3 regions of the Pseudomonas sp. 910_21 genome follow, and region 1 is predicted to be linked to each of the others. Evidence: predicted binding sites of a transcription regulator. Region 1 holds the regulator's gene; each other region holds the start of a gene.
The links. The regulator sigma-54, encoded in region 1, starts transcription at its own class of promoters, with help from an activator protein. The targets are predictions, from matches to a motif close to ANTGGCATNNANNTTGCTNT.
Positions count from the first base shown of each region.

Region 2: a site for sigma-54 is predicted at 3,840-3,859, ahead of flgB (flagellar basal body rod protein FlgB). Genes of this name have one in related genera too.
Region 3: a site for sigma-54 is predicted at 1,528-1,547, ahead of FW796_RS24295 (CmpA/NrtA family ABC transporter substrate-binding protein). Genes of this name have one in related genera too.

Region 1 is NZ_VXCY01000001.1:882,111-889,006, reverse strand. It holds gene FW796_RS04125 (ZIP family metal transporter) at 1-470, shown strand, start outside; gene FW796_RS04120 (HPr family phosphocarrier protein) at 500-772, opposite strand; gene rapZ (RNase adapter RapZ) at 789-1,646, opposite strand; gene ptsN (PTS IIA-like nitrogen regulatory protein PtsN) at 1,649-2,113, opposite strand; gene hpf (ribosome hibernation-promoting factor, HPF/YfiA family) at 2,126-2,431, opposite strand; gene FW796_RS04100 (RNA polymerase factor sigma-54) at 2,557-4,050, opposite strand; gene lptB (LPS export ABC transporter ATP-binding protein) at 4,233-4,958, opposite strand; gene lptA (lipopolysaccharide transport periplasmic protein LptA) at 4,958-5,503, opposite strand; gene lptC (LPS export ABC transporter periplasmic protein LptC) at 5,490-6,062, opposite strand; gene FW796_RS04080 (KdsC family phosphatase) at 6,072-6,596, opposite strand; gene FW796_RS04075 (KpsF/GutQ family sugar-phosphate isomerase) at 6,596-6,896, opposite strand, start outside.
Region 2 is NZ_VXCY01000002.1:683,436-690,331, reverse strand. It holds gene FW796_RS08305 (ribonucleoside-diphosphate reductase subunit alpha) at 1-500, shown strand, start outside; gene flgE (flagellar hook protein FlgE) at 824-2,167, opposite strand; gene flgD (flagellar hook assembly protein FlgD) at 2,197-2,928, opposite strand; gene flgC (flagellar basal body rod protein FlgC) at 2,944-3,387, opposite strand; gene flgB (flagellar basal body rod protein FlgB) at 3,391-3,798, opposite strand; gene cheR (protein-glutamate O-methyltransferase CheR) at 4,051-4,878, opposite strand; gene FW796_RS08275 (chemotaxis protein CheV) at 4,923-5,855, opposite strand; gene flgA (flagellar basal body P-ring formation chaperone FlgA) at 5,931-6,692, shown strand; gene flgM (flagellar biosynthesis anti-sigma factor FlgM) at 6,844-6,896, shown strand, end outside.
Region 3 is NZ_VXCY01000008.1:181,369-188,264, forward strand. It holds gene FW796_RS24290 (ANTAR domain-containing response regulator) at 1-181, opposite strand, end outside; gene FW796_RS24295 (CmpA/NrtA family ABC transporter substrate-binding protein) at 197-1,408, opposite strand; gene FW796_RS24300 (quinone-dependent dihydroorotate dehydrogenase) at 1,638-2,660, shown strand; gene rmf (ribosome modulation factor) at 2,792-3,007, opposite strand; gene rlmKL (bifunctional 23S rRNA (guanine(2069)-N(7))-methyltransferase RlmK/23S rRNA (guanine(2445)-N(2))-methyltransferase RlmL) at 3,553-5,817, shown strand; gene FW796_RS24315 (sensor domain-containing diguanylate cyclase) at 5,954-6,896, shown strand, end outside.

The DNA.
Region 1 (6,896 bases):
TCCTGGTCGGCACGGCGGAACATCCGGTGATTGCGCCACGCATCTGGCTGTTTGTCTTCGCCATCATTGCCCACAACATTCCGGAAGGCATGGCGGTGGGGGTGTCGGCAGGGGGCGGCATGGCAGATGCGGACAGCCTGGCCATGGGGATTGCCCTGCAGGATGTGCCGGAGGGACTGGTGATCGCACTGGTGCTGGCGGGGGCGGGGATGTCGCGGGTCAGGGCATTCCTGATTGGCGCCGCTTCAGGTTTGGTGGAGCCGGTCTTTGCCTTGCTCTGTGCCTGGTTGGTGAGTCTGGCGCAGGTGCTGCTGCCGCTGGGGTTGGCCCTGGCGGCGGGAGCCATGTTGCTGGTGGTGACTCACGAAGTGATTCCCGAGTCCCGTCGCAATGGTCACGAAAAGCTCGCCAGCCTCGGCTTGTGCATCGGCTTTTGCCTGATGATGGTGATGGATACGGCGCTCGCCTGAGGGGCGCTTGGCGAGTGGCCCGGAGGGGCTTACTCGCCCTCGTCGAAGTAGTTGTTGATCAATGCCACCAGCGCATTCAGCGCTTCCTGTTCCTGCTCGCCTTCGGTCTTCAGATGAATCTTGGTGCCCTTGCCTGCGGCGAGCATCATCATGGCCATGATGCTTTTGCCGTCCACCATGGATTCCGGGCTCCTGCCGGCGCGGATCTGGCAGGGGAACTGCCCCGCTACGCCGACGAATTTGGCTGAGGCACGGGCATGCAGGCCCAGTTTGTTGATGATTTCGATTTCCAGAGCTGGCATCGCGGGGTAGATCCTTTCAGCTAAGGTCGCGGTGGCGAACCTGGACGTTCTTCAGGGATTTTTGCAGGACCTGGCCCAGGCGCTCGGTCAGGTACACGGAGCGGTGGTGCCCGCCGGTGCAACCAATGGCAATGGTTACATAAGCGCGATTGCTGGCAGCGAAACGTGGCAGCCACTTGAGCAGATAGCTGGAGATGTCCTGGAACATTTCCTCGACATCGGGCTGTGCGGCCAGGTATTCGGCCACAGGTGCGTCCAGCCCGGATTGGGCGCGTAGTTCGGGCTTCCAATACGGATTGGGCAGGCAGCGCACGTCGAATACCAGATCGGCGTCCACCGGCATGCCGCGCTTGAAACCGAAAGACTCCACCAGGAACGCAGTCCCGGGTTCGGGTTGGTTCAGCAGGCGCAGCTTGATGGTGTCCCGCAGTTGGTAGAGGTTCAGATTGGTGGTGTTGACCTTGAGGTCGGCCAGATCGACGATGGGGCCCAGCAGCTGGGTTTCATCGTGGATGGCTTCGGCCAGCGAGCGATTGGCACTGCTCAGCGGGTGACGCCGCCGGGTTTCCGAGAAGCGCTTGAGCAGGGTTTCCTCGTCGGCGTCCAGATAGAGCACGTCGCACTGGATATGCCGGCTGCGTACTTCTTCCAGCAACTCGGGGAAGCGCGACAGATGGCTGGGCAGGTTTCGGGCGTCGATGGAAACCGCCACCAGAGGTTGTGCCAGTTCCGTGTGAATCAACGCGCGCTCGGCCAGCTCGGGCAGCAAGCCGGCGGGAAGGTTGTCGATGCAGTAGTAGCCGTGGTCCTCAAGAACATCGAGGGCGGTGCTTTTACCTGAGCCGGAGCGGCCGCTGACAATGATCAAGCGCATGATTACTGACCGTTTTGCTCGTCCAGGACAACCTGATACAAGGCTTCATTGCTGGTGGCACTGCGCAGTCGGTCACGGACTTCCTTGCGATCGAGCATGCTGGCGATCTGCCGGAGCAGTTCCAGGTGTGCGTCGGTAGCGGCTTCCGGAACCAGGAGGACGAACAGCAGATCCACAGGGGCACCGTCGATGGCGTCGAAGTCGATTGGAGCGTCCAGGTGCATCAGCGCACTGATAGGCGACTCGCAGCCTTTGAGGCGGCAGTGGGGAATGGCGATGCCGTTGCCAAAACCGGTGGAACCGAGTTTTTCACGGGCGATCAGGCTCTCGAAGACATCCTGCATCTCCAGATCAGGCACTTCGCGGCTGATCAGGTTGGCAATTTGTTCGAGGGCGCGTTTTTTACTGCCGCCCGGCACGTTCACCAAGGAACGGCCGGGGGTCAGGATGCTTTCAAGTCGGATCATGGGAGGGGAGTGTTAGCGACCCGTGCCTTGGAGAAGGTGGAGTTGCTTTTCCTTATGCTTTTTCAGTTGGCGGTCAAGCTTGTCCGTGAGCAGGTCAATTGCGGCATACATATCGTCATGTTCTGCATTGGCGACGACCTCCCCACCGTGGATGTGCAGGGTGGCTTCGATTTTCTGCTTCAGCTTCTCTACAGCCATGGTGACCTGCACATTGGTAATCTTGTCGAAGTGCCGCTCCAGCCGGTCGAGTTTCTCGCCGATGTAAGCGCGCAGAGGTTCAGTCACTTCGAGTTGGTGTCCACTGATGTTGACTTGCATACAGCTTCTCCTTCGTTGCCAGTGCATAACGCGGCAGGCTGGGTTGCCTGCCACCTAGACCGCGTTTGAAACCGACTTTCGACCTGTTTCAAACACACTCTGAAACGCTGTGGCCAGCCCGGCGGCTACATCAACCGCTTCCGTTCGCTGGAAGGCGCGATCCCAAGGGATTCGCGGTACTTGGCGACGGTACGACGGGCTACCTGAATGCCTTGTGCCTCCAGTAAACCAGCGATCTTGCTGTCACTCAACGGCTTTTTCTGATTTTCCGCAGCCACCAGTTTTTTGATGATCGCGCGGATCGCCGTGGACGAGCATTCGCCGCCTTCGGAGGTGCTGACGTGGCTGGAGAAAAAGTATTTCAGTTCATATATGCCCCGGGGGGTATGCATGAATTTTTGCGTGGTCACACGGGAAATGGTCGATTCGTGCATGCCCACAGCTTCGGCGATGTCGTGCAGAACCAGAGGTTTCATGGCTTCATCGCCGTACTCCAGGAAGCCCCGTTGGTGCTCGACGATCTGAGTGGCGACTTTCATCAGGGTTTCGTTGCGGCTCTGCAGGCTCTTGATGAACCAGCGAGCTTCCTGCAACTGATTGCGCATGAAGGTGTTGTCGGCACTGGTGTCGGCGCGGCGAACAAAGCCGGCGTACTGTGCGTTGACCCGCAGGCGTGGCACGGACTCCTGATTCAATTCCACCAGCCAGCGCTCGTTGTCCTTGCGCACGATGACGTCCGGGACCACGTATTCGGCTTCGCTGGATTCGATCTGTGAGCCCGGGCGCGGGTTGAGGCTCTGCACCAGTTCGATGACCTGACGCAGTTCGTCTTCCTTGAGCTTCATGCGGCGCATCAGCTGGCTGTAGTCGCGACTGCCCAGGAGGTCGATGTAGTCACTGACCAGGCGCTGGGCTTCGCTCAGCCAGGGAGTTTTCGCTGGCAGTTGGCGCAGTTGCAGCAGGAGGCATTCGCCCAGGTTGCGGGCGCCGATGCCGGCCGGCTCGAATTGCTGGATGCGGTGCAGGACGGCTTCGATCTCGTCCAGTTCGATGTCCAATTCCGGATCGAAGGCCTCGAGAATTTCTTCAAGGGTCTCGTCCAGGTAGCCCTGATTGTTGATGCAATCGATCAGGGTCACGGCGATCAGGCGGTCGGTATCCGACATCGGCGCCAGGTTCAGTTGCCAGAGCAGGTGGCTTTGCAGGCTCTCGCCGGCCGATGTGCGAGTGGTGAAGTCCCACTCATCGTCATCGCTGCTGGGCAGGCTGCTGGCGCTGGTCTGGTAGACGTCTTCCCAGGCGGTGTCCACCGGCAGTTCGTTGGGGATGCGTTCGTTCCATTCGCCTTCCTCGAGGTTATCCACCGTGGGGGCGGTTTCCTGGTAGGAGGGTTCCTGGATCTCGGTGTTGGGTTTGGACTCTGTGTTGTCGGCCAAGGGGTCGCTGTTGTCGAAGTCTTCGCCATCTTCCTGGCGTTCGAGCATCGGGTTGGACTCCAGGGCTTCCTGGATTTCCTGTTGCAGGTCCAGGGTCGACAATTGGAGCAGGCGGATGGCCTGTTGCAGCTGCGGTGTCATCGTCAGCTGCTGGCCCATTCTCAGGACTAGCGATGGTTTCATGGCAGGGGCTTAACACCTTATTTGCCGGCGCACATGCGCCATCCACTACAGGGCGCCGGAGCGCCAAACATAAGCAAATTATATGCCTGAAACTGAAGTGTTTGCCTAGAGCGCTGTAACAATAAAATTTGTAGGGATTTATTGTTCCTGGCGCTCTGGCATCTAGCCCGACACCTCAGCCTTTACAGGCGGAACTCATGGCCCAGGTAGACTTCCTTGACCAGTTCGTTGGCCAGGATGGTCTCGGAGTCGCCTTCGGCGATCAGTTGCCCGTCATTGACGATATAGGCGGTTTCACAGATGTCCAGGGTTTCGCGGACGTTGTGGTCGGTGATCAGCACCCCAATGCCCTTGGCCTTCAGGTGGTGGATGATCTGCTTGATATCGCCGACCGAGATCGGGTCCACGCCGGCAAAGGGTTCGTCCAGCAGGATGAACTTGGGGGCAGTGGCCAGGGCGCGGGCGATTTCCACGCGGCGGCGTTCACCACCGGACAGGCTCATGCCAAGGTTGTCGCGGATGTGATTGATGTGGAATTCCTGCAGCAGGCTTTCCAGTTCCTGGCGACGGCCGGCCTTGTCGAGTTCCTTGCGGGTCTCGAGGATGGCCATGATGTTGTCGGCCACCGACAGCTTGCGGAAGATCGAAGCTTCCTGGGGCAGGTAGCCGATGCCGGCGCGAGCGCGACCGTGCATCGGTTGGTGGCTGACATCCAGGTCGTCGATCAGGACGCGGCCCTGATCGGCCTGGACCAGGCCGACGATCATGTAGAAGCAGGTGGTCTTGCCGGCGCCGTTGGGGCCGAGCAGGCCGACGATCTGGCCGCTGTCGATGGACAGGCTGACATCACGCACGACCTGGCGGCTCTTGTAGCTCTTGGCCAGGTGCTGAGCTTTCAGAGTTGCCATTACTGGGCCTTTTGCTCGTCGGTTTTCTTTTTCGGCTGGATGACCATGTCGATCCGCGGACGTGGTGCGGTGACCGAGCTGCCATTGGCGCGACCGGCGTTAGCCACTTGCTTGACGGTGTCGTAGACGATCTTCTCGCCTTCGGTGGTGTTGCCGTCGTTGATGACCTTGGCCTTGTCGATCAGCACGATGCGATTCTGCTGAGCGTGGTACTGGATGGTCACAGCGTAGGCCTGAACCGGTTTCGGGTCGGTCTGCTTCTGCAACTGCTCGAAGTAGGCGAGGTTGCCCACCGACGTCACTACGTCGATTTCGCCGCTCTTGGCTCGGGTGATGGTCACGGTGTTGCCGGTGATCTTCATCGAACCCTGGGTGATGATCACATCGCCCTTGTAGGTGGCCACGCCGTTCTTGTCGTCCAACTGGGCGTCGTCGGCCTGGATGCGGATCGGCTGTTGGCTATCGTTCGGCAGAGCCCAGGCGCTCACGCTTCCCAGTGCTGCGCCCAGACTGAGCAAAATAGGGAGGGTTTTAACGAGCCTCATACTGTCCTCTTACGTTCGATAGCAGGTTCATCCTGCCGTCTTTCAAATACGCTTTCATTCCCTTGGCCGTAGTCACGCCGCCGGCGCCGTCGATTCTAACGGCTTGCTCGGTCTGCGCATATTGCTTCTGCGGGAATACTGTCATGCGGCTGGTGGTGATCAGCAGGTTGCGGTTGTGCTCATCGGTGCGGGAAACCCGTACCGAATCGATCAGTTCGACCTCGGTGCCGTCCGGATTGACTTCGCCTCGCTCGCTCTGGACGTGCCAGGGGAAAGTGGTGCCGCGGTACATCTGCAGGTCCGGTTTGGTCAGCAGCGTCACTTCGCTGGCCTTGACGTGCTCCACTTTGTCCGAGGTCATTTCGTACTGCAGCTTGCCGTCAGGCAGGTACTGCACGCTGCGGGCGTTGATCACGTAATAGTCGATGGCGTTCTCGTCGACCTGCACTACCGGCTTGTCGAGGAAGCGCTCTGGGCTGATGTTCCAGTAACCGACCGCCGCGAACAGCAGGGCGATGATCCCGAATATCAGGATGTTGCGAATCTTTTTACTCAGCATGGGTGGGCTCTATAGGTAAGCGGCGTTGGCTGCTTCAAGGCGGTCCTGGGCTTGCAGGATCAGCTCGCAGAACTCCCGGGCAGCGCCTTCGCCGCCGCGGGCTACGGTGGTGCCGTGGGCGTGCTCGCGGACAAAGCCGGCTGCGTTGGCCACCGCCATGCCCAGACCGACACGGCGGATCACCGGCAGGTCGGGCAGGTCGTCGCCCAGATAGGCGACCTGTTCATAGCTTAGGCCCAGTTGGGCAAGAAGTTCGTCCAGCACCACCAGCTTGTCTTCACGACCCTGGTACAGGTGGGGGATCCCCAGGTTCTTGGCCCGGCGTTCCACTACTGGAGTCTTGCGCCCGCTGATGATCGCTGTCTGCACTCCGGCGGCCATGAGCATCTTGATGCCCTGGCCGTCGAGGGTATTGAAGGTCTTGAACTCGCTGCCGTCTTCAAGGAAGTACAGGCGACCGTCGGTCAGTACGCCGTCGACGTCGAAAACCGCCAGCTTGATGTTTTTACCGCGTTGCAGCAGGTCGGTACTCATTACATCACTCCCGCGCGCAGCAGATCGTGCATGTTCAAGGCGCCGATCGGACGGTCTTCCTTGTTCACCACCACCAGGGCGCTGATTTTATGGTCTTCCATGATCTTCAGTGCTTCGGCTGCCAGCATATCGGCACGTGCAGTCTTGCCGTGAGGGGTCATGACCGAGTCGATGGTGGCGTGATGGATATCGATGGCACGATCCAGGGTGCGGCGCAGGTCGCCGTCGGTGAAGATCCCGGCCAGGCGGCCATCGGCCTCCAGGATCACGGTCATGCCCAGGCCCTTGCGGGTCATCTCC
Region 2 (6,896 bases), on a different contig from region 1:
TGTCGGGCGAATTCACCGTGATCAACCCGTACCTGGTTCGCGACCTCAAGGCTCGCGGCCTGTGGGACTCGGTCATGATCAACGACCTGAAGTACTACGACGGTTCAGTGCAACAGATCGAGCGCATCCCGCAAGAACTCAAAGAGCTCTACGCGACCGCCTTCGAAGTGGAAACCAAGTGGATCGTCGACGCTGCCAGCCGTCGCCAGAAGTGGATCGACCAGGCTCAGTCGCTGAACCTGTACATCGCCGGCGCCTCGGGCAAGAAGCTGGACGTGACCTACCGCATGGCTTGGTACCGTGGCCTGAAAACCACCTACTACCTCCGCGCCCTGGCCGCCACCAGCACCGAGAAATCCACCATCAACACCGGCAAGCTGAACGCTGTTTCCAGCGGCGGCAACCACGGTGACGACTCGGTCCTGGCTGCGCCAGCCGGTCCTGCTCCAGTGCCGAAGGCTTGCGCCATCGACGAGCCGGATTGCGAAGCCTGCCAATAAGCTGAGCTGACAGGCGCCTATGGCGCCTGTGCCAACCCCCGATAGGCCTCCGGCTTATCGGGGGTTTTCTTTTGCCCCCAACAAAACCGCAGGAGCCGGCTTGCCGGCGAAGAAGCCCCCCCGAGCGCTGCACAAGCTTCAAGGATGCCTTCGCTGGCAAGCCAGCTCCTACACAAGCCAGCCCGCCTGCACACCTGCACAGGCACGCCCTGCTCAAACCAGTGCACCTCTAGGAACCTGCCGTCGATAACGAACATGGGCAAGCGGGCATAAAAAAGCCCCTCATCGAGGGGCTTTTTGTACAGCGCTCAAGCGAACCAGCATCAGGTCATCTGGATGATGGTCTGCATGATGGTGCTCTGGGTGGAGATGGTCTTGGCGTTCGCCTGATAGTTGCTCTGAGCCTTGATCAGGTTCACCAGCTCATTGGTCAGGTTAACGTTGGACTCTTCCAGGGAGTTGGACTGGATCGCTCCCAGGGTGCCGGTCTTCGGAGCGTCATAACCTGGAATACCGGACGAGTAGGTCTCTTTCCACTGAGTGCCGCCTACCGGCTGCAGACCTTGCTCGTTGGTGAAGCTGGCCAGGGAAATCTGACCGATCGCCTTGGTCTGCTCGTTGCTGAAGTTGGCCAGCATTACACCGGTGCCATCGATGGTCAGGCTGCTGATCTGGCCAGTGGAGTAGCCGTTCTGCGCGATGATCGAGCGAGTGCTTTCGCCGAACACCGAACCGGTTTTGGTCATGTCGATGCTGACGCCGTTCGGCGCTGGCTTGGCACCGTTAGGAGTGAACACGCCATTGGTGACGGTACCCGGAGTCCAGGCAGCAGCCGACATGACAATGCTGTTACCGGTAATGGTGTACGGCGTGGTCCCAGGCGCAGCTGGCGGGGTCATGCTGCTGAGCTTGCCCGACGAGTCGAACTTCATGGTGATCGGCGACTGGTTGGCCATGGTGAATGCAGTACCGTCCGGATTGCGACCATCAATCAGCGTGTAGGTTTGCCACTCATTGGCGTTCGGCGTCTTGATCATGTACTGATCCATGACGTGCTTGTTGCCCTGAGTGTCATACACCGGAGTACTGAACGACTTGGTGTAGGTGGTGTTGTCGGTCGGATTGAACACATAAACCGGAGCGGTCGAAGCCACATTGATCGGAGTCGAATCGGAATTCAGGTTGATCGTCGAGGAGATCGAGTCGGTTGGCTTGGGCGACAGGTTCGAGGTATCGATCCGCAGGTCGGTCAATACACCGTTGATGATCTTGCCGTTGGCATCTACGGCATAGCCTTGCAGGCGCGCAGTGCCATCACTGTTGGTGATGAAGCCTTCCTTGTCGGTCTTGAAGGTACCGGCACGGGTGTAGGTCAGCGAGCCGTTGGTGCTGAGCACGAAAAAGCCCTGCCCCTGAATGCCCATGTCCAGCACGTTGCCAGTGTTGCTGATATCACCGTTGGTGAACTGCTGGGAAACGTTGGACAGGCGTACGCCGTTACCAATCACCTGGGTGCCGCTGCCCAGCTTGGTGGCCGAGTAGACGTCGGAGAATTCTGCGCGGGAAGATTTGAAACCGGTGGTCGCGACGTTGGCGATGTTGTTGCCGGTGACGTCCAGCTGTTTGTTGGCAGCGTAGAGACCGCTAAGGCCGATATTGAAAGACATATTCCACTCCTTGTGCCGGTTAGTCGGCTCTAGATACCAATGGTTTGTACTTTGGACAGGGCAATCGGGCTGCTCAGTCCTGCCAGGTTCAGCATCAACTCTCCGCCGGTCTGGCTGATGGTGACGCTGTTGACTGTCGCCGGCAGATAAGTGATCAGGTCAGTGCCCTTGCCGTCGATGGTGGTGCTGGCCTTGAAGGTGTAGTTACCCGGGGCCGCCTTGGTGCCGTCGGTCTTGGTGCCATCCCAGACAAAGCTGGCGTTGCCGGCCTTCTGGCTGCCCATGTCGATGGTCTTGACGGTGTTGCCATCCTTGTCGGTGATGGTCACTTTGACCGAGCTGACGCCAGCCGGAACGGTCACCGAACCGGTCATGCTCTTGCTGGTGTCCACCTGAGTGGTGCCGGACTGGACGATCACCGAGCGACCTACCAGGGACGAAGCCTGCAGAGCCTGAGACGATTTGTAATTGCCAGTGATGGAGTTCACCGAGGTATTAAGGGTCGTGATCCCTTCCAGGGTAGAGAACTGCGCCAACTGGGCAACGAACGCACTGTTGTCCTGAGGATCCAGCGGGTTCTGGTTGTTCAGCTGGGTCACCAACAACTTGAGAAACGCGTCCTTGCCCAGGGCCTGCTTACCGGTGGTGCTGTTCGTCGCTGCCGCCAGGCCGTCGGCGCTGGTGGTGTTCGCGGTCTTCTTCGACGAGTTGGCCAGTACATCCTTAAGGGATGGGCCGCTGGTGGTATCCGTAACGCTCATTGGCTTCGCCCCTTATCACTGACCCAGGGTCAGGACCTTCTGCATCATGGTTTTGGCGGTGTTCATCATTTCAGCGTTGGTCTGGAACGAGCGACTGGCGGAAATCATGTCGGCCATTTCTTCCACCACGTTGACGTTGGGGTAGTAGACGTAACCTTTGGCATCCGCAGCCGGGTGGTTCGGTTCGTAGCGAGCTTCCAGATTGCTCTGGTCTTCCACTACACCCAGCACCTGTACGCCTTGGCCTGCAGCGTCCTGGTTCTGGAACAGCGAATCGCTGCCACCGCTCTGGGCGCCCTGAAACATGGTGGCAAACACCGGGTGACGAGCGCGGTAAGTCTGGTCGATGCTCGACGACACGCTCTCGGCGTTGGCGATGTTACTGGCGACGGTGTTCAGACGAGTGGTCTGAGCGCTCATGCCACTACCGGCAATATTGAAAACACTGGCAAGGGACATGGATTACTCTCCGCGCAGGGCTGCAACCAGCCCTTTGAATTTGCTGTTGAGCAGCGTGAAGCTGGCTTGGAAGTCCACCGAGTTCTGTGCGTAGCTCGATTGCTCCAACTGAGCATCCACGGTGTTCTGGTCGATCGAAGGTTGCATCGGCGTGCGATACAGCAGCGACTCGTCGCCACTGCCAAGGCCCTGGGCTTCGATATGCCGGGTATTGGTCATGTTCAGCGCGAAGCTGCCGTTCTTGGCCTTGTCGTTCTGCTCGGCGAGCACAGCGGAGAAGTCCAGGTCCCGAGCCTTGTAGTTCGGGGTGTCGGCGTTGGCGATGTTGTTGGCCAGCACTTCGGCACGCTTGGCGCGAAAGCCAAGAGCTTGTTCGTGAATACCGAGCGCTTTATCGAAGCTGATGCTCATGTCGGAAACCTTTGGGTGACCTGATTTTTCGTAACCTTGACTTAGCAAGCTACGTGCCAAGTCAAAGAGCCCCGTAAATCAAGGGCTCTACGGCAGCGGCAAGGCGGCAATGCCAGAAAAGCGGCAATGGATTTCCGCGAAACGCCGGCAAAGCGGCAATCGAGCTGCCGCTTTTAGCCCAGCCACCCGATAAAATGACGCCCACAAAAAAGGAGGCCCTGAGGCCTCCTTTTTTATTGCCGCAACAATCGATCACTTCGCCTGGTAGATGATCCCCGGGCTGCATTGCACCATCTGATAATGATCCGGCAGACCATTGAGCGCTTCGGAAGCGCCCAGGAACAGGTAACCGCCAGGCTTCAGAGTGCTGTGAATGCGCATCAGGATGTCCTTCTTGACCTCGGCCGAGAAGTAGATCAGCACATTGCGACAGAACACGATGTCGAACTTGCCTAGGCTGGCGTAGCTGTCCAGCAGGTTGAACGAGCGAAACTCCACCCGACTCTTGATCGGTGCCTTGACTACCCAGCGCCCCGGCCCTTTAGGGTCGAAGTAGCGCTGCAGGCGCTCGGCCGACAAACCACGGCCAATGGCCAGGCTATCGTATTCGCCGGTCTTACAGTTATTGAGCATGGTCCCGGACAGATCGGTAGCAACAATCTGCACCCCCATCTTTAACTGGCCCATGTTGCTGCGCTCGAACTCATCGATGGACATCGACAAAGAATAGGGTTCCTGCCCAGACGAGCATGCCGCCGACCAGATCCGCAGGCGCTGATTGGGGCTGGCCTTGATGGCCTCGGGAAGCACCTTGTTCTTCAACACTTCGAAGGGATAGGTGTCACGAAACCACAAGGTTTCGTTGGTCGTCATCGCATCCACCACCATCTCGCGCAATCCGCTGCGCGGCTGGGTCTGAATCCGCTGAACCAGCTCACCCAAGGTTTTGATGCCTTGCTGCTCCATCAGTTTGTTGAGACGGCTCGAGACGAGATATTGCTTGTTTTCCCCGAGCAAAATACCACAGGCTTTTTCCAGGAAGACCCGGAACTGTTCAAAATCCAAATTACCCGTAGACAATGCTGCCGCCTCTTAAATCTTATGTTCGCCAGGGGCTGATGCCCTCAGCTGTGGTCTGCTGCTTTGATCCGGTCGACTACCCGGGATGCCAGGTCATCAGGACGGAACTTGGCAAGGAAGTCATCGGCACCGACCTTCTTCACCATCGCCTGATTGAACACCCCTGACAACGAAGTATGCAGGATGATATGCAGCTTTTGCATGCGTGGATCGCTACGTATCTCGGCCGTGAGGGTGTAACCGTCCATTTCGGGCATCTCGATGTCGGAAATCATCATGAGGAATTCCTCTTCCGGCTTCTTGCCCTCATCCACCAGCTTGCGCAGGTAGTCCAGCGCCTGCCGGCCATCGTTCAGCGCCACCACCTCGACACCCACAGTCTGCAGGCAGCGAGTAACCTGTTTACGCGCCACTGACGAGTCGTCAACGGTCAGCACTCGCAGGGATACAGCCTTGTGCTGAGTTTCGACGTCCACCACGCCCACCGAGATCGACTCGGAAGTGGGGGCGACTTCCGCCAAAACCTTTTCAACGTCGATGATCTCGACCAACTGGTTGTCCACCCGAGTTACCGCCGTCAGGTAGTGATCGCGACCAGTCCCTTTGGGCGGCGGATGGATCTCTTCCCAGTTCATATTGACGATACGCTCCACCGAGCGCACCAAAAACCCCTGGGTCTTGGTGTTGTACTCAGTGATGATGACGAACGGATTGCTTTGATCCTGCAACCCACCCGAACCTGTGGCCATTGCCAGATCCAGGATCGGAATGGTCGCCCCTCGAATATTCGCGACACCGCACACCACAGGGTTGGATTTGGGCATCAGGGTCAGCTTGGGGCATTGCAGCACCTCGCGAACCTTGAATACGTTGATCCCGTAGAGTTGCTCGCCGTCCAGACGGAACAGCAGCAACTCCAGGCGATTCTGCCCAACCAATTGCGTGCGCTGGTTTACCGAATCCATTACACCAGCCATGCCCAGACTCCCCAAAGCTTTAAGATCCGACGCACGCTCATCACTAAACGGCACGGCGCTTGCTTTTTAACTGTTATGAACGCCAAAACGACATTTTTCCGACGCCTGACATCCCCCTACCGCGCATTGCTTTGTGGGTTGTCGGCGCTGTGTATCCTAAACCCTGGCGGCCCTGCCGTTGCTGATTCGGTCACCCTGCCTGATCTACTTATCGGCGTCACTCAAGGGTTTCTTGAATTCACGGTAGAAGACTACCTGGCCACCAGTCAAACGGAAGGACGCTACGAAATCCAAGTCAACCAATTGGATCCGCGTATGCGCATGCCCGCCTGCGACAAGGAATTGACAGCGAGCCTGGAAAGTCCAGCACAGCCGCTGGGACGGGTCACGGTCAAGGTACGCTGCGAAGGCGCCTCCCCCTGGACCGTATTCGTGCCAGCCCAGGTCAAGCTGTTTCGCGAAGTGGTCACCACTTCACGCCCACTCAAGCGCGCCGGGATCATCGAGCCGGAAGACGTGGTGTTGCGTGAGAGAGATATCAGCCTGAACAATCAGGGCTACCTGACCTCCGTGGACCAGGCCATTGGTCAGAAACTTGTCCGACCAATGGTCGCCGACCAGCTCATTACCCTGGGGCACCTGGAACAGGCTGAAGTGGTGCGCAAGGGCGATCAGGTGGTGATTTCGGCACGTAGCGGCACCCTGAACGTGCGGATGCCGGGGGAGGCACTGTCCAATGGCGGCATGAGCGAGCAGATCCGGGTCAAGAACCTAAACTCGCAGCGAGTGATCAAGGCGCGCATCACCGCACCGGGGCAGGTGGAAGTGGCAATGTAGATAACTGGCGCTCGACTCGCTCGTTCCCTAAACTGTGGCCGATAAAGGGTCGCAGATACCTGCGCTGGCTTGTCGACAATCGAGCCTAAAGTTTTTCAGGGTATGGCCGAAAACATGGCAAGCGTCCAAATACCCAGAGGTTTTCTTCATCATGGTCATCGACTTCAGCCGTTTAAACAGCTCCCCTTCACTGACAGGCAGTAC
Region 3 (6,896 bases), on a different contig from region 1:
CATCGCGGCTGGGTGACTCGGTATCGATCAGGATCACGTCCGGACGCACCGTTTCGACGCGGCCCGGCAGGTCGATGGTCAGGCCGGATTCGTCAATCACCTCGAAACCGGCTTCGCTGAGGGCGGCCTTGAGCCTTCCGACTTTTTTCGCGGTGTCGTTGATCAGCAGGATACGCAGCATGTTCGCGGGCTCCGGTCAGCGCTGGGCAACAAGGGGAGGGGTGTCGTTCAGCGCATGCAGGCGGAAGCTGCGGGCATAGGCGGCAGGCTGAGAACCGTCCCACACCTTGCCATCGATCAACTGGCTGCTGCGCATGTCCTGGCCCCAGGCGGCGATGCCCAGCGCGGTGGCGGCTTCGCGGTACAGCTCAAGCTGCTGCACCTGGCGAGCGACGCCCAGGTAATCCGGGTCCTCACGCAGCAGGCCCCAGCGCCGGAACTGGGTCATGAACCACATGCCGTCGGACAGGTAGGGCAGGTTGACGGCGCCATGGTGGTGAAAGCGCAGGGCGTGGGGGTCCTGCCAGCGATTGCCCAGGCCGTCGGCGTAATCCCCCAGCAGCCGCGGCTCGATGCAGTCCAGCGGTGCATTCAGGTAATCGGCGGCGCTCAGCAACTGGGCAGTGCTGCGGCGGTTTTCCGGGCTTTGCTCGATAAAGCGGCTGGCTTCGAGAATCGCCATCACCAGGACCCGGGCGGTGTTGGGGTATTGCTCGACGAAGGCACGGGTGCAGCCAAGGACTTTTTCCGGGTGATCCGGCCAAATCGCCTGGCTGGTGGCCAGGGTGAAGCCCTGATCCTGCTGCACTGCACTGGCGCTCCAGGGTTCGCCGACGCAGAACCCGTCGATGCGCCCGGCCTGCAGATGAGCCACCATCTGCGGCGGCGGCACCACCACGCTGTCGACATCCTGCAGCGGGTGGATACCCTGGCTGGCCAGCCAGTAGTACAGCCACATGGCGTGGGTACCGGTGGGGAAGGTCTGGGCGAAGGTCAGTCGTGCCCGGCTTTGGTGCACATGGCGGTCCAATGCATCAGGGCTGGTCACCTTGAGGGCCTGCAGTTCCCGGGACAGGTTGATGCTCTGGCCGTTCTGGTTCAGGCCCATGAGCACGGCCATGTCGCAGGCATGGGTCCCGCCGATGCCCAGGTGCACGGCGTAGATCAGGCCGTACAGACTGTGGGCTGCGTCCAGTTCGCCGCTCACCAGCTTGTCCCGCAGCCCGGCCCAGGAGCTCTGGCGCTTGAGGTTCAGGGTCAGCCCGTAGGGCTGGGCAAAGCCCTGGGTGGCGGCGACCACCACTGAAGCGCAATCGGTCAGGGCCATGAAGCCCAGGTTGATGGCGGACTTTTCCGGGGCGTCGCTGCCGTTGACCCAGGCCAGCGCGGAGTTGGGGTGTTCAGTCATGGCTTGGCACCTTGCATAAAAAAGCGTCGTACCCACTGGTCAGGCAAAGCCCGTGCGGGTGACGACGCCGTTGTCCTTGAACCTGGACCGCCATTGGCGCAGGTCTGATGAAGCAAGTGGGTGCAAGGCATATGCCATTGCCGGGGATTTCATTCTGCGCCTCGCCTGCAAGCCCCAGGCGCGGCTATAATCGGCGCCTTATTCGCCGCCAACCGAGTTCATCCCGCCCATGTATACCCTGGCCCGCCAGCTGTTGTTCAAACTCTCCCCGGAAACCTCCCACGATCTGTCCCTGGACCTGATCGGTGCGGGCGGGCGTTTGGGCCTTAACGGTCTGTTGTGCAAGGCGCCGGCGCAGTTGCCGGTGCAGGTCATGGGCCTGGAGTTTCCGAATCCGGTGGGTCTGGCTGCCGGTCTGGACAAGAACGGCGCCGCCATCGACGGCTTCGCTCAACTGGGCTTTGGCTTCGTCGAAATCGGCACCGTCACCCCGCGTCCGCAGCCGGGCAACCCCAAGCCGCGGATCTTCCGTCTGCCTCAGGCCGAAGCCATCATCAACCGCATGGGCTTCAACAATCTTGGGGTCGATAATCTGCTGGCGCGGGTCGCTGCCTCCCAATACAAGGGCGTGCTGGGGATCAATATCGGCAAGAACTTCGACACGCCGGTAGAGCGAGCGGTGGATGACTACCTGATCTGCCTGGACAAGGTCTATGCCCATGCCAGCTATGTCACGGTCAATGTCAGCTCGCCCAACACCCCGGGCTTGCGCAGCCTGCAGTTCGGCGAGTCCCTCAAGCAGCTGCTGGCGGCTTTGAGCCAGCGCCAGCAGGAATTGGCCGCAATCCACGGCAAGCGTGTGCCGCTGGCCATCAAGATTGCCCCGGACATGAGCGACGAGGAAACCTTGGAAGTGGCCCGCGCCCTGCTGGAAACCGGCATGGACGCAGTGATCGCCACCAACACTACCCTGAGCCGTGAAGGCGTCGAAGGCATGGAGTATGGCGACGAGGCGGGCGGTCTATCCGGCGCGCCGGTGCGAGACAAGAGCACCCATACGGTCAAGGTACTGGCGACTGAGCTGGCCGGCCGTTTACCGATCATTGCCGTGGGCGGCATCACTGAAGGCAAGCACGCGGCTGAGAAGATCGCCGCGGGCGCCAGCCTGGTGCAGCTGTATTCGGGCTTCATCTATAAGGGGCCGGCGTTGATTCGCGAGTCGGTGGATGCTATCGCGGCCATGGGCCGATAAGAACGGGCGCAAGCGCGGGCATAAAAAAGGGCTCCTCGAAGGAGCCCCTGGGCCGAAGCCCGCCGCCCGGATGGGGCGTGCGTGGTTAAGTCGTCATCTATTCAAGTTTTAGGTGTCGGAATGTGCCCTGATCAGCCGACAGCGCGAAGTTCGTTGAGTCTGTGGATGCCCGCAGTGCCTGTCATACCGTCCCAGTTGTCGCCGCGTCCTTCTCGCCAGCCGTTAATCCAGGCTTGGCGTACCGACGGTAGAGTAAATGGGCAAAGCTCACGGGACTTGCCATTAACGCCATACTGATATCCGCGTAAAAATGCTCTTTCCAACGGATCACGCTTTAGTCTTCTCATAGGGTGTTTCCCTCACTTGTTGACTGTCTTATGTCCCGTCGACCTTCTTCTGAGGTCGGGCAGATTGTCTCTGCCGTTGGTGCTCGCTGCCGGCGTCGCGAGCCTTGATGTTGACGCCATTGCGGCGCCAACCTGTGTTGAGTTCTAACCAATAGGTCACAGCAAGTGAATGATCGTTTTGTCATAAGGACGTAACGAAAATGCTGTCCAGGCCATAAGCCGGGGCGGGTTTTTTAGCCTGTTTGTCAGGCAAAGCCCGCTGTGATCAGCCTCTCACTAGATGATGAGGTTAATGCTTTAGTGAGAATGTCGAACGGTTGCACTCAACTACTATTCGACGAAGGGTCGACTTATGTCATTTTGTTGCCCTGACTTTTTATCTGTCCCGGCCTCTAAGCTCTTTTGCCTTGCAAGAAAGCCTGCCTGCCGGGGTGGGACGGCACAGTTTCGTGCCACACGAGCGCTCTTGAAGAAAAGCGCTTGATTGAAAACCGAACGGGCGATGCGTTGTCCGTTCACTTATTGCTAAAGGCCCTGGTACTCCCATGTCGGATCGTTACGAACTCTTCCTCACCTGTCCCAAAGGCCTTGAAGGCCTGCTGATCGAGGAAGCCGTCGGGCTTGGCCTTGAGCAAGCGCGTGAGCACACTTCTGCCGTGCGCGGCATGGCTGACATGGAGACGGCCTATCGGTTGTGTCTGTGGTCGCGCTTGGCCAACCGGGTGCTGCTGGTCCTCAAGCGCTTTCCAATGAAGGACGCCGAGGACCTCTACCACGGTGTGCTGGATGTCGACTGGCAAGACCATATGCTGGCCGATGGCACCCTGGCGGTGGAGTTCAGCGGTCACGGTTCAGGCATCGACAACACCCACTTCGGCGCCCTTAAGGTCAAGGACGCCATTGTCGACAAGCTGCGCACACCTACTGGTGAGCGTCCTTCGGTGGACAAGCTCAATCCGGACTTGCGCATCCACCTGCGCCTGGATCGCGGTGAAGCCATCCTGTCCCTGGATCTTTCCGGCCACAGCCTGCACCAGCGCGGCTACCGCCTGCAGCAAGGCGCCGCGCCGCTCAAGGAAAACCTGGCGGCGGCGATCCTGATCCGCTCCGGCTGGCCACGTATCGCCGCGCAAGGCGGAGCACTGGCTGACCCGATGTGCGGTGTCGGCACCTTCCTGGTGGAAGCGGCGATGATTGCCGCGGACATTGCCCCCAACCTCAAGCGCGAGCAGTGGGGCTTTACCGCCTGGCTCGGCCATGTGCCGGCGCTGTGGCGCAAACTGCACGATGAAGCACTGGCTCGGGCCCAGGCCGGCTTGGCCAAGCCACCGCTGTGGATTCGCGGCTACGAGGCCGATCCACGATTGATCCAGCCGGGTCGCAACAACGTCGAGCGCGCCGGTCTCAGCGACTGGATCAAGATCTACCAGGGCGAAGTGGGCACGTTCGAGCCGCGCCCGGACCAGAACCAGAAAGGGCTGGTGATCTGCAACCCGCCCTACGGCGAGCGCCTGGGTGATGAAGCCAGCCTGCTTTACCTCTACCAGAACCTCGGCGAGCGCCTGCGTCAGGCCTGCCTGAACTGGGAAGCGGCGGTGTTCACCGGCGCCCCGGACCTGGGCAAGCGCATGGGCATTCGCAGCCACAAGCAGTACTCGTTCTGGAACGGCGCCTTGCCGTGCAAGCTGCTGCTGATCAAGGTGCTGCCGGATCAGTTCGTCACCGGCGAGCGTCGCACTGCCGAGCAGCGTCAGGTGGAACGCGAGCAGGCCCAGGCCGCTGCTGACGAAGCGCCAGTGCGCCAGTACAACAAGAACGGCAACCCGATCAAGCCGGCTCCGACCCCGGCTCCGGTGGTCGAGCAGGCCCGCCTGAGCGAGGGCGGGCAGATGTTTGCCAACCGTCTGCAAAAGAACCTCAAGCTGCTGGGCAAGTGGGCCAAGCGCGAAGGTGTCGAGTGCTACCGGGTCTATGACGCCGACATGCCGGAATACTCCCTGGCCATCGACCTGTATCAGGACTGGGTGCACGTTCAGGAGTACGCGGCGCCCAAGTCGGTGGACCCGGAGAAGGCCCAGGCGCGTCTGTTCGATGCCCTGGCGGCGATTCCCCAGGCATTGAACGTGGACAAGAGCCGGGTGGTGATCAAGCGTCGCGAGCGTCAGAGCGGCACCAAGCAATACGTGCGCCAGAGCGCCCAGGGCCAGTTCACCGAAGTCCGCGAAGGCGGAGTCAAGCTGCTGGTGAACCTGACCGACTACCTGGATACCGGGCTGTTTCTCGATCATCGGCCGATGCGCATGCGCATTCAGAAAGAGGCTGCCGGCAAGCGTTTCCTCAACCTGTTCTGCTACACCGCCACCGCCAGTGTGCACGCGGCCAAGGGCGGAGCCCGCAGCACCACCAGTGTCGACCTGTCGAAAACCTACCTGGACTGGGCGCGACGCAACTTCTCCCTCAACGGTTTCTCCGACAAGAACCGTCTGGAGCAGGGCGATGTGATGGCCTGGCTGGACAGCTGCCGTGACGAGTTCGACCTGATCTTCATCGATCCGCCGACCTTCTCCAACTCCAAGCGCATGGAAGGGGTGTTCGACGTCCAGCGTGACCAGGTGCAGTTGCTGGACCTGGCCATGGCCCGCCTGGCCCCGGGTGGCGTGCTGTACTTCTCCAACAACTTCCGCAAGTTCCAGTTGGATGAGAACCTCGCCGCGCGCTATCAGGTCGAGGAGATCACGGCGAAAACCATCGACCCGGATTTTGCCCGTAACAGCAAAATTCACCGCGCCTGGAAAATCAGCGCCCGCTGATGGCCGGATAAGTCCCCAAAGCCCGTTTTTTCGGGCTTTGGGGGCTGTTTAACGCTGGTCAAATTAATGGCTAATAGCTATAACTCACACCAAGTCCGGATGACACCCAAACTCGCTGGCGTGATGAGTTCTACTTATGCCGTTGCATGTGGTACGCCCGAAAATCCTGGGTTTCATTAGTGAAGAAGTATCTGCCTGGCTAGTGGCCGTGCTGGTGTTGCTTGCGGGCAGCATTCTCACCGGGCTGCTGGCCTGGTCCACTTACAACCTGAACAAACAGCAGCTGCGCCAACGCTTTCAATTGCTGGCCAGCGAACGCTACAGCCGTATCGAAGAGCGCTTTCAAGACCAGGAGCAACGCCTGGACGGTTTGCGGCGTTTCTTTGTTAATTCCGATCTGGTAACCCGCCAGGACTTCGATGGTTACGCCAAGCCCTTGCTGCGGCGCACCCAGGCCTATGCCTGGGCGCCTCTGGTGAGTCGTGCCCAGCGGCCGGCGTTCGAACAGGCGGTGCGGGATCAGGGCGTTCCGGGGTTTACCATTCTGCAATTGAACGCCAGCGGCCAGATGGAGCCGGCGGGTGAGCAGGAAGACTTTGCCCCGGTTCTGTATAGCCAGACCCAAAGCCCTCTGGGCTCGCCTCTGGGGTATGACTTGCTGGCCCAGCCTCAGCGCCGGGCTACTCTGGAGCGGGCCAGGGAGCTCAACGGCCTGGCGGTTTCGCCGCCTTTGCATCTGGTTGCCGTGGACCCTGCCTATGCCCGGGGTGTGCTGCTGGCGGCGCCGGTCAGGCGACCCCAGGACAGCCCCTTGCCCCAGGCCAGGCCCTACGGTTATGTGCTGGCGGTGATCAGCCTGCGGCAACTGGTGGCGGACGGCTTGCCGGTGCCGGCCAGCGATAACCTGTCGGTGCGGATTCTCGATCTGTCCACCGAGGGTCAGCACGAGGTGCTCTATGAATCGAACAATCCACCGATCACCAGTCACCTGACGGCCAGCCGCCTGCTACGCCTGGCGGACCGGGATTATCAGGTAGATATTCGCCCCAGCGCGGCGTTCCTGCATGCCAACCACTCTT